DNA from 4 places in the Klebsiella africana genome. Region 1 is predicted to be linked to each of the others. Evidence: predicted binding sites of a transcription regulator. Region 1 holds the regulator's gene; each other region holds the start of a gene.
The links. The regulator PurR, encoded in region 1, represses purine synthesis genes. The targets are predictions, from matches to a motif close to CANGCAAACGTTTGCNTG.

Region 2: gcvT (glycine cleavage system aminomethyltransferase GcvT) is a predicted target of PurR. The motif match lies at 1,164-1,181, and genes of this name have one in related genera.
Region 3: purL (phosphoribosylformylglycinamidine synthase) is a predicted target of PurR. The motif match lies at 759-776, and genes of this name have one in related genera.
Region 4: pyrC (dihydroorotase) is a predicted target of PurR. The motif match lies at 1,467-1,484, and genes of this name have one in related genera.

What each region holds. Positions count from the first base shown of each region.
Region 1 is NZ_CP084874.1:2,258,364-2,260,568, forward strand. It holds partial or broken gene punR (DNA-binding transcriptional activator PunR) at 1-589, shown strand, start outside; gene purR (HTH-type transcriptional repressor PurR) at 612-1,637, opposite strand; gene cydH (cytochrome bd-I oxidase subunit CydH) at 1,930-2,022, shown strand; gene LGL98_RS11000 (MFS transporter) at 2,190-2,205, shown strand, end outside.
Region 2 is NZ_CP084874.1:792,452-794,656, reverse strand. It holds gene gcvT (glycine cleavage system aminomethyltransferase GcvT) at 1-1,073, opposite strand, end outside; gene ubiI (FAD-dependent 2-octaprenylphenol hydroxylase) at 1,496-2,205, opposite strand, start outside.
Region 3 is NZ_CP084874.1:1,269,834-1,272,038, forward strand. It holds gene mltF (membrane-bound lytic murein transglycosylase MltF) at 1-676, opposite strand, end outside; gene purL (phosphoribosylformylglycinamidine synthase) at 852-2,205, shown strand, end outside.
Region 4 is NZ_CP084874.1:3,239,863-3,242,067, reverse strand. It holds gene dinI (DNA damage-inducible protein I) at 36-287, opposite strand; gene pyrC (dihydroorotase) at 360-1,406, opposite strand; gene LGL98_RS15860 (lipoprotein) at 1,532-2,092, opposite strand.

The DNA of each region.
Region 1 (2,205 bases):
GCGCCAGATGATCGTCGATTTCTATCGCCATTTTCCCGATGTCGAGCTGATCGTCTTTCAGGAAGTGTTCAACGGCGTGTGGGATGCGCTGGCCGACGGCCGCGTAGAACTGGCGATTGGCGCAACGCGCTCTATTCCGGTCGGCGGTCGCTATGCGTTTCGCGATATGGGGATGCTGAGCTGGGACTGCGTGGTGGCGAGCGATCATCCGCTGGCGAAGATGGATGGTCCGCTGAGCGACGATATCCTGCGTAACTGGCCGTCGCTGGTGCGGGAGGATACCTCGCGCTCGTTGCCTAAACGAACAACCTGGCTGCTGGATAATCAGAAGCGGGTGGTCGTGCCCGACTGGGAATCGTCGGCGACCTGTCTGTCGGCGGGCCTCTGCGTTGGCATGGTGCCGAGCCATTTCGCCCGTCCGTGGATAGATCGCGGCGAATGGACTGCGCTGATGCTGGAAAATCCGTTCCCGGATGCGGCCTGCTGCCTGACGTGGCAGCAGAATGACGCTTCACCGGCGCTAAACTGGATGCTGGACTATTTGGGAGACAGCGATACGCTGAATCGGGAGTGGCTGCGGGCGCCGGAGTGATCCGCGCCCGCCAGTGGCCTTAACGACGATAATCGACAAACGGGCCATCCGCTACCGAACGGCGTTCAACCAGACGAGGGTGCACTTCGATAGACTGCGACTCTTCGCGCTTGTTGACGATACGATCCAACAGCATGTTAAATGCGGCTTCGCCCAGAGAATCTTTCGGCTGATGAATGGTGGTTAACGCCGGGCTGAAATAGCGGGCGTTACGCACATTATCATAACCGATCAGCGAAATGTCCTGCGGCACCCGCAGTCCCATTTCGTCTGCGGCGCAGATGGCCCCCATCGCCATGATATCCCCGCCGCAGAACACCGCCGTCGGACGGTGCTGCTGGTTTAAGATCTGCTGCATAGCGCGGTAGCCGGATTCAGGCTCGAAGTCGCCCTGCACAATCCAGTTTTCCGGCACGCTGATATGCGCCTCTTTCATCGCCTGCATAAAGCCGGCCAGGCGTCCTGCGCCGGTGTTGCGCTCCAGCGGTCCGGGGATCACGCCGATTTCGCGGTGGCCGCGTTCAATCAGGTAACGGCCGGCGATATACCCGCCCTGGAAGGCGTTATCGATGACCGCATCGGTGAAGTCGGCTTTCGCCTCGCCCCAGTCCATCACCACCATCGGAATATGGCGGTACTCTTCCAGCATGCTCAGAACCGAATCCGGATACTCGGAACACATCACCAGCAAGCCGTCGACGCGCTTTTGCGCCATCATCGACAGATAGGCACGTTGTTTTTCCGGATCGTTCCATGCATTACCGAGGATCAGGGTATAGCCCTTCTGGAAGCAGCTCTTTTCAACGGACTCAATAATTTCAGCGAAATAGGCGGCTTCGCTACTGGTCGCCAGCAGGCCAATCGATTTTGTATGATTGACTTTCAGGCTGCGCGCTACGGCGCTCGGCGAGTAGTGCAGCTCTTTGATCGCCGCCCATACCGCGTTACGCGTCTCTTCGGCAACGAAACGGGTTTTGTTAATTACATGTGACACGGTTGTAGTGGAAACGTTTGCGCGCTTCGCTACATCTTTAATAGTTGCCATTACATCTCACTCCATGCCTTGACCTGATCGCCTGAACATCGATACGTAAACGTTTGCCTACACACACCCTGAATACAATTTTCAACATTGCATCACGTCGGGAAAACGACACAGAACGACAGGAAGGGGTCAATGGCCGATACGCTTTTAAATTAGCGTGGGATTTTGTCCGATCTTGGGGCAAAGTGGAAGAGCAAAAATGTGCATCGCCCTAAATCCCGGAAGATTTTTGCGATTTTTTGTGCAAAAATGAGCAAGCTCACTTTTGTTGTGGGGATAACCAGAGGGAAAAATGATGGATACCAATTTAAAGTTTTCGCTGATCACCACGATTATTGCTCTCGGCGTGATTGTCGCTTTCAGCCTGACCGCCATTCTGCACTAATGTTTCGCTGAGGGAGGAGCGCAGCTTCCTCCCCATATCCTGTCATTATTATCAATTCTGCAAAAATCTTTTGTCATTTCGTTCACTTTTGTTTTTTTGTGATTGATGTCATGCTTTTGACTTCTGATGTTACGCCGTCCTCTCTGACGGTCTGATGGAGTCATTGAATGAAAATCAACTTTC
Region 2 (2,205 bases), 1.5 Mb from region 1:
CGTACAAAACCAGGTTTAGTCACTTTTACCGGCATTTCACGGTTACGAATTTGCACCACCGCGGTTTCGCCAATCCCGGCCGGTACGCGAGCCAGCGCGATGCTGTAGCCCAGCGTCGGCGAGAAGGTGCCGCTGGTGATAATGCCTTCTTTTTGATTACCGTCGCTATCGGTAAAACGTACCGGCAGGCCGCCGCGCAGGACGCCTTTCTCGGTCATCACCAGGCCAACCAGCTGCTCGGTGCCTTTTTCGCGCTGCATCTCAAGCGCTTCGCGGCCGATGAAGTTACGATCGGCGGGCTCCCAGGCGATAGTCCAGCCCATGTTCGCCGCCAGCGGGGAAACGCCTTCGTCCATCTCCTGGCCGTACAGGTTCATCCCGGCTTCCAGGCGCAGGGTGTCGCGCGCGCCAAGACCACACGGCTTAACGCCAGCGTCCAGCAGACCACGCCAGAAATCCGCCGCCTGCTCGTTCGGCATCGCGATTTCATAACCCGCTTCGCCGGTATAACCGGTGGTGGCGATAAACAGGTCGCCGGCCTGTACACCGAAGAACGGCTTCATGCCTTCCACGGCCTGGCGCTGCGCATCAGTAAACAGCGTCGCCGCCTTCGCTTTCGCCTGCGGACCCTGCACCGCGATCAGCGACAGATCGTCGCGAACGGTAATTTCGAGGCCGTAAGGTTCGGCTTGTTCACGGATCCAGGCGAGGTCTTTTTCACGGGTGGCAGAGTTAACAACGAGGCGGAAATAATCTTCAGAGAGGAAATAAACAATCAGGTCATCGATGACGCCAGCGGAGGCGGTCAACATGCCGGTGTAGAGCGCTTTGCCTGGGGTGGTCAGCTTCGCCACATCGTTGGCCAGTAAATAGCGCAAGAACTCGCGGATCCGGCTGCCGTGGAAATCGACGATGGTCATATGCGACACATCGAACATCCCTGCATCGCCGCGCACCGCATGGTGCTCATCAATCTGGGACCCGTAATGCAGCGGCATCATCCAGCCATGGAAATCCACCATGCGAGCGCCGCACAGCGTGTGTTGTTCATACAACGGAGTCTGTTGAGCCATCTTTTCCTCATCGAATAAAACGGAACCAGCCACGAGATTGGCGGCAATTTTGTGCCACGAAATTCGGCGGCGGCATCGCTGACGGACGCCGACGCAAACGTTCTCTTTTGCCTGAACTTACCACCGAACCCGGCACTAAACCATAAGCTCATTCAGGGCATCACATTAGCTTATGACTAAAATCCACCAAAAAGCCTACAGAGTTATTGACTGGAAAAAAGCGATTTATGCCACATAAAATTAACATTAAAGACGCAGCAATTAGGTTATGATGGTGTTTTATTCGATTTCATGGTCCTAATTTCTTTAACAAAAAAAAGGACGCATTAATAAATCTAATGCGAAAAAAGAGGTGAAATTAGAATATTTCAAATGAGGGGAAAAACCCGGCGCGCAGGCCGGGTGAAAGAAGTGTGACGCGGTTAACGTAACCAGGCGGGGAGATCGTTCAGGCCCATCGCCTGGCGAATCAGCTGCGGTTTCACGCCCGGCAGCGTATCAGCCAGTTTGAGCCCCATATCGCGGAGGAATTTCTTCGCCGGATGGCTACCGGAGAACATTTCGCGGAAGCCCTGCATACCCGCCAGCATCAGCGCCGCACTGTGCTTGCGGCTGCGCTCGTAGCGGCGCAGATAAAGGTGCTGGCCGATATCTTTGCCCTGGGCGTGCAGGCGCTTCAGCTCATCGATAAGCTCGGCGGCATCCATAAAACCGAGGTTGACCCCCTGCCCGGCCAGCGGGTGAATGGTATGCGCGGCATCGCCGACCAGCGCCAGCCGGTGGGCGGCAAACTGACGGGCATAGCGGCCGGTCAGCGGGAAGACTTCACGTTCGCTTGCCAGTTGGCAGAGACCAAGGCGATTATCGAAGGCGATATTCAGCGCCTGGCTGAAGGTGGTTTCATCAGCCTGCTGCATCCGCTGCGCTTCCGCCGGCGACAGCGACCAGACGATCGAGCACAGATGTGGATCGCTGAGCGGCAGGAAGGCCAGAATACCCTCGCCATGGAACGCCTGGCGGGCCACCGCCTGGTGCGGCTCAGCGGTACGGATGGTCGCCACCAGCGCATGATGATGGTAATCCCAGAAGGTCAATGGAATATCGGCTTTATTGCGCAGCCACGAATTGGCGC
Region 3 (2,205 bases), 990 kb from region 1:
AATCGAGTTTGCCGTCAATCACCGCCTGCATCAGGGCCGTGGTACCACGCTTCTCGTCTACGCGCCAGGCAAGATCCGGGTATTTCTCCGCTTTTAAGGACTGCAGGTCGTTGATTGCCACGTGACCCGGGGCGATGGCGAGTTGCTCGGCGGTCAGCGCCGCGAGACTGCGCGGCCGGGTATTGCCGACGCGATAGACCAGCTGTTGCGAAACGGAATAGTAGGTGGGGCCGGCCTGGTAGTTTTTCACCCGCTCCTGGTTATAGACCAGCCCGGCGGCCAGCATATCGGCCTGACCGTCATCGAGGTCGTCAAACAGCTGGCTGATGTTTTGCCGGACGGTTACCTTAAGCGTTACGCCGAGGTAGTCGGCAAACTGTTTCGCCAGTTCATAATCCAGACCGAACGTTTTATTGTTCATGGTGGTGAAGGTCATCGGCGAGTTGATGGTGCTGATGCGTAGCTCGCCGCGAGCGATAATGCCCGCCACCCGGTTCTCAGGTTTACCGGACCAGGGGATCGACGGCCACAGGGCCGCCGCCAGCAAAAGGGTGACAATGCCGATCAGCAGATAATTAATCTTTAATTTTTTCAGCGCGTTAATCTTCTGCAGCTTCAGGTTCCTCAGCAGGCGATGTCCGGAAAAAACGCAAGGTTGTCGTCGAATGAGCGGCATTCTGCTTAAGAATGCGCCAGTTGGCAACTTATTCGCGATGGTCGTCACATTTATTGATAAAGCTGATGAATCATTTTATTTCTACGCAAACGGTTTCGTCGGGGCGCAGGATTCACTATAATGACGCCCGTTTCCCCCCCTGGCTCACCCTGAAAGCTTCGAAGACGAGAGACTTATGATGGAAATTTTGCGTGGTTCACCTGCACTGTCGGCATTCCGTATTAATAAACTGCTGGCACGATTTCAGGCGGCCAACCTTCCGGTAAGCGCCATATATGCCGAGTATATTCATTTTGCCGATCTGAACGCCCCGTTGAGCGCTGACGATCGCGAGCGCCTGGCGCGACTGCTTAAGTATGGCCCGAGCTTAAACAGCCATACCCCGACCGGTAAATTACTGCTCGTGACCCCTCGCCCTGGCACCATCTCTCCCTGGTCTTCTAAAGCTACCGATATTGCCCACAACTGCGGACTGGCGCAGGTTGTACGTCTGGAGCGCGGTGTGGCGTATTACGTTGAGGCCTCAACCCTGACCGAAGCGCAATGGGCCGCAGTGGCGGCGGAGCTGCACGACCGCATGATGGAGAGTGTCTTCGACGCCCTGGAAGCAGGTGAGAAGCTGTTCGCTCACCATCAGCCGACGCCGGTCACCAGCGTCGACCTGCTGGGCGAAGGGCGTCAGGCGCTGATTGACGCCAACCTCCGTCTGGGGCTGGCGCTGGCCGACGACGAAATTGACTATCTGCAGGACGCGTTTACCCGTCTGGGCCGCAACCCGAACGATATCGAGCTGTATATGTTTGCCCAAGCGAACTCAGAGCATTGTCGCCATAAGATTTTCAATGCCGACTGGATCATCGACGGCGAACAGCAGCCGAAGTCGCTGTTCAAAATGATCAAAAACACCTTTGAAAAAACGCCGGACTACGTCCTGTCAGCCTATAAAGACAACGCCGCGGTGATGGAAGGGTCTGAAGTCGGGCGCTATTTCGCCGACCACCAGACCGGGCGTTACGACTTCCATCAGGAGCCGGCGCACATTCTGATGAAGGTGGAAACCCATAACCACCCGACGGCCATCTCTCCATGGCCGGGCGCGGCAACCGGCTCCGGCGGTGAAATCCGTGATGAAGGCGCCACCGGCCGCGGCGCGAAGCCGAAAGCGGGCCTGGTGGGCTTCTCGGTTTCCAACCTGCGTATCCCGGGCTTCGAACAGCCGTGGGAAGAAGATTTCGGTAAACCGGATCGCATTGTCACCGCCCTGGACATCATGACCGAAGGCCCGCTGGGCGGCGCGGCGTTTAACAACGAATTTGGTCGTCCGGCGCTGAACGGCTACTTCCGTACCTATGAAGAGAAAGTTACCAGCCATAATGGCGAAGAGCTGCGCGGCTACCACAAACCGATCATGCTGGCCGGCGGTATCGGCAACATCCGCGGCGAGCACGTGCAGAAGGGCGAAATCACCGTCGGGGCGAAGCTGATCGTGCTGGGTGGCCCGGCGATGAACATCGGCCTCGGCGGCGGCG
Region 4 (2,205 bases), 980 kb from region 1:
GGGAGCAAACCAGAGTAACTGGATCCCGGCATGCTTCAGGAGAGATCGTGGACAAACCAGTCGTCCGCGCTTTCCCAGGTTTCTTGCAGGATTTCGCTTATCCGGTCTTTGTCTTCTTTCAGGGCGCCAAACACCGAGAGCTGGTTTCCGGTGGCGTAGCGGACGCTCACCTGGCTATCGATGGCCGGGAATTGCTCGGCGATACGGCGAGAGAGTTCGTTATTCAGCGCTTCCAGCGCGCCGTTAGGTAAGGCGGTCGTTTTGGCGATAGACACTTCAATGCGCATAATTGCCCCCTGTGTTCGATACTGGTTATTTATACAGTATCAGCTTGGCGTTGACAACAGGGGGCTGCGTTTTTATTTCTTCATGGTCCAGCGGACAGTTTCACCCGCCAGGAAGGGCACCAGGGTGTCATTGGGCAGGGCAATGCTGTCCACAACGGTCGTCTCTTCACGCACCAGTTCAACGTAGCTCTCATTGATCGGCAGACCGTAGAAGCGCGGGCCGTTCAGCGAGCAGAAAGCCTCAAAGTGCTGCAGAGCGTTCATTTCTTCAAACACCGTGGCGTAGCTGCCGAGGGCGGTCGGGGCGTTAAAGCAGCCGGCGCAGCCACAGCTGGCTTCCTTACGGTGGCGGGTGTGCGGCGCGGAGTCGGTGCCGAGGAAGGCACGGCTGAAACCGCTGGCGACCAGCTCACGCAGAGCCTGCTGGTGAATATTGCGTTTGAGTACCGGTAGACAGTACAGGTGAGGGCGAATGCCACCCACCAGCATATGGTTGCGGTTGAACATCAGATGCTGCGGGGTGATGGTAGCTGCCAGCAGTTCATTACCGTCACGCACGTACTCGGCGGCGTCTTTGGTGGTGATATGTTCAAAAACCACTTTCAGGCCGGGCAGGCGCTGGCGCAGGGGCTCCATCACCGTCTCAATAAAGCGCGCTTCGCGATCGAAAATATCAATCTCGGCTTGAGTGACTTCGCCGTGAACCAGCAGCGGCATCCCCAGTTTTTCCATCCGCTCCAGCACCGGCATAATGGCGTCGATACTGGTGACGCCGTGGCTGGAGTTGGTGGTGGCGTTGGCCGGGTAAAGCTTGGCGGCGGTGAACACCCCTTCGTTAAAGCCACGTTCCAGCTCTGCCGGATCGAGGGAGTCCGTCAGATAGCAGGTCATCAGCGGGGTAAAATTATACCCGGCCGGCACGGCATCCAGAATGCGCTGGCGGTAAGCGATAGCCGCCGCGACGGTGGTGACAGGCGGCACCAGATTCGGCATCACGATCGCCCGGCCATAAAACTCACTGGTATAAGGCACGACGGTTTTCAGCATATCATCATCGCGCAGATGGATATGCCAGTCGTCTGGGCGGCGGATTTTCAATACCTGGGATTGTGCTGTCATGGAAGGCTCCGGCTAATAGGTTCAGTCATCAGGGCTGTTTTTTGCCGGGCACTAAGGATAAGCGTAAACGTTTTCCTTTGCACTCATTTCCGTAAAAAATTCAGGGCGCCGTAGCGCCCTGGAGATTAATTGGTAAAGGGGATGACAATCTCGCCCGGCTTCACCTCTATGCCCTTGGCGTATTTCTTCGCCAGCGCTTCACCGGTGCTGGCGTCCTCACGCAGGATATAGGCCGGCTGCTGGCTGAAGTAGCTGCGCAGCGACTGATTCAGGTAGGGGAGCAGGGCCTGAATGACCGACTGTAGCTTCTCGGGCGCCACTTTGGCATCCACCACCTCCATTTCCTGCAAGAAGATAGCGCCTTTCTCTCTGTCAAAGGTTGGCAGCGCTTTGAGCTTCAGATCGATCGTCGCTTTCTGCGTGCCGAACAGGGAGTTCAGATCAACGTTAGCGATCCCGGTCAGCGTAACTTTGCCCGGCTCCTCGCGCCCGATAGCGCTGGTGAGGTTCTGCAGTTCGATATGGGCGTCGGCAACGCCTTTCAGACCAATATCTTTGGCAAAATGGTTTCGCTTCTGCAGGGCCTGGTTAATCTCCTGCTCGCTTACCGTGTATTGGGTCAGCTGATTACAGCCGCTCAGCAGGCCGCTGACAATTAGCGCGGCGGCGATCAATATCTTTTTCATGGGGTTCCTCAAGCTCATACCTTCATTCATCCTGACACAAAGCATCATGATCTGTCAGCACCCTTGATGCCAGCAGAATAGGCTGAAAGCAGGGGAATACCGCCGCGGGCGCT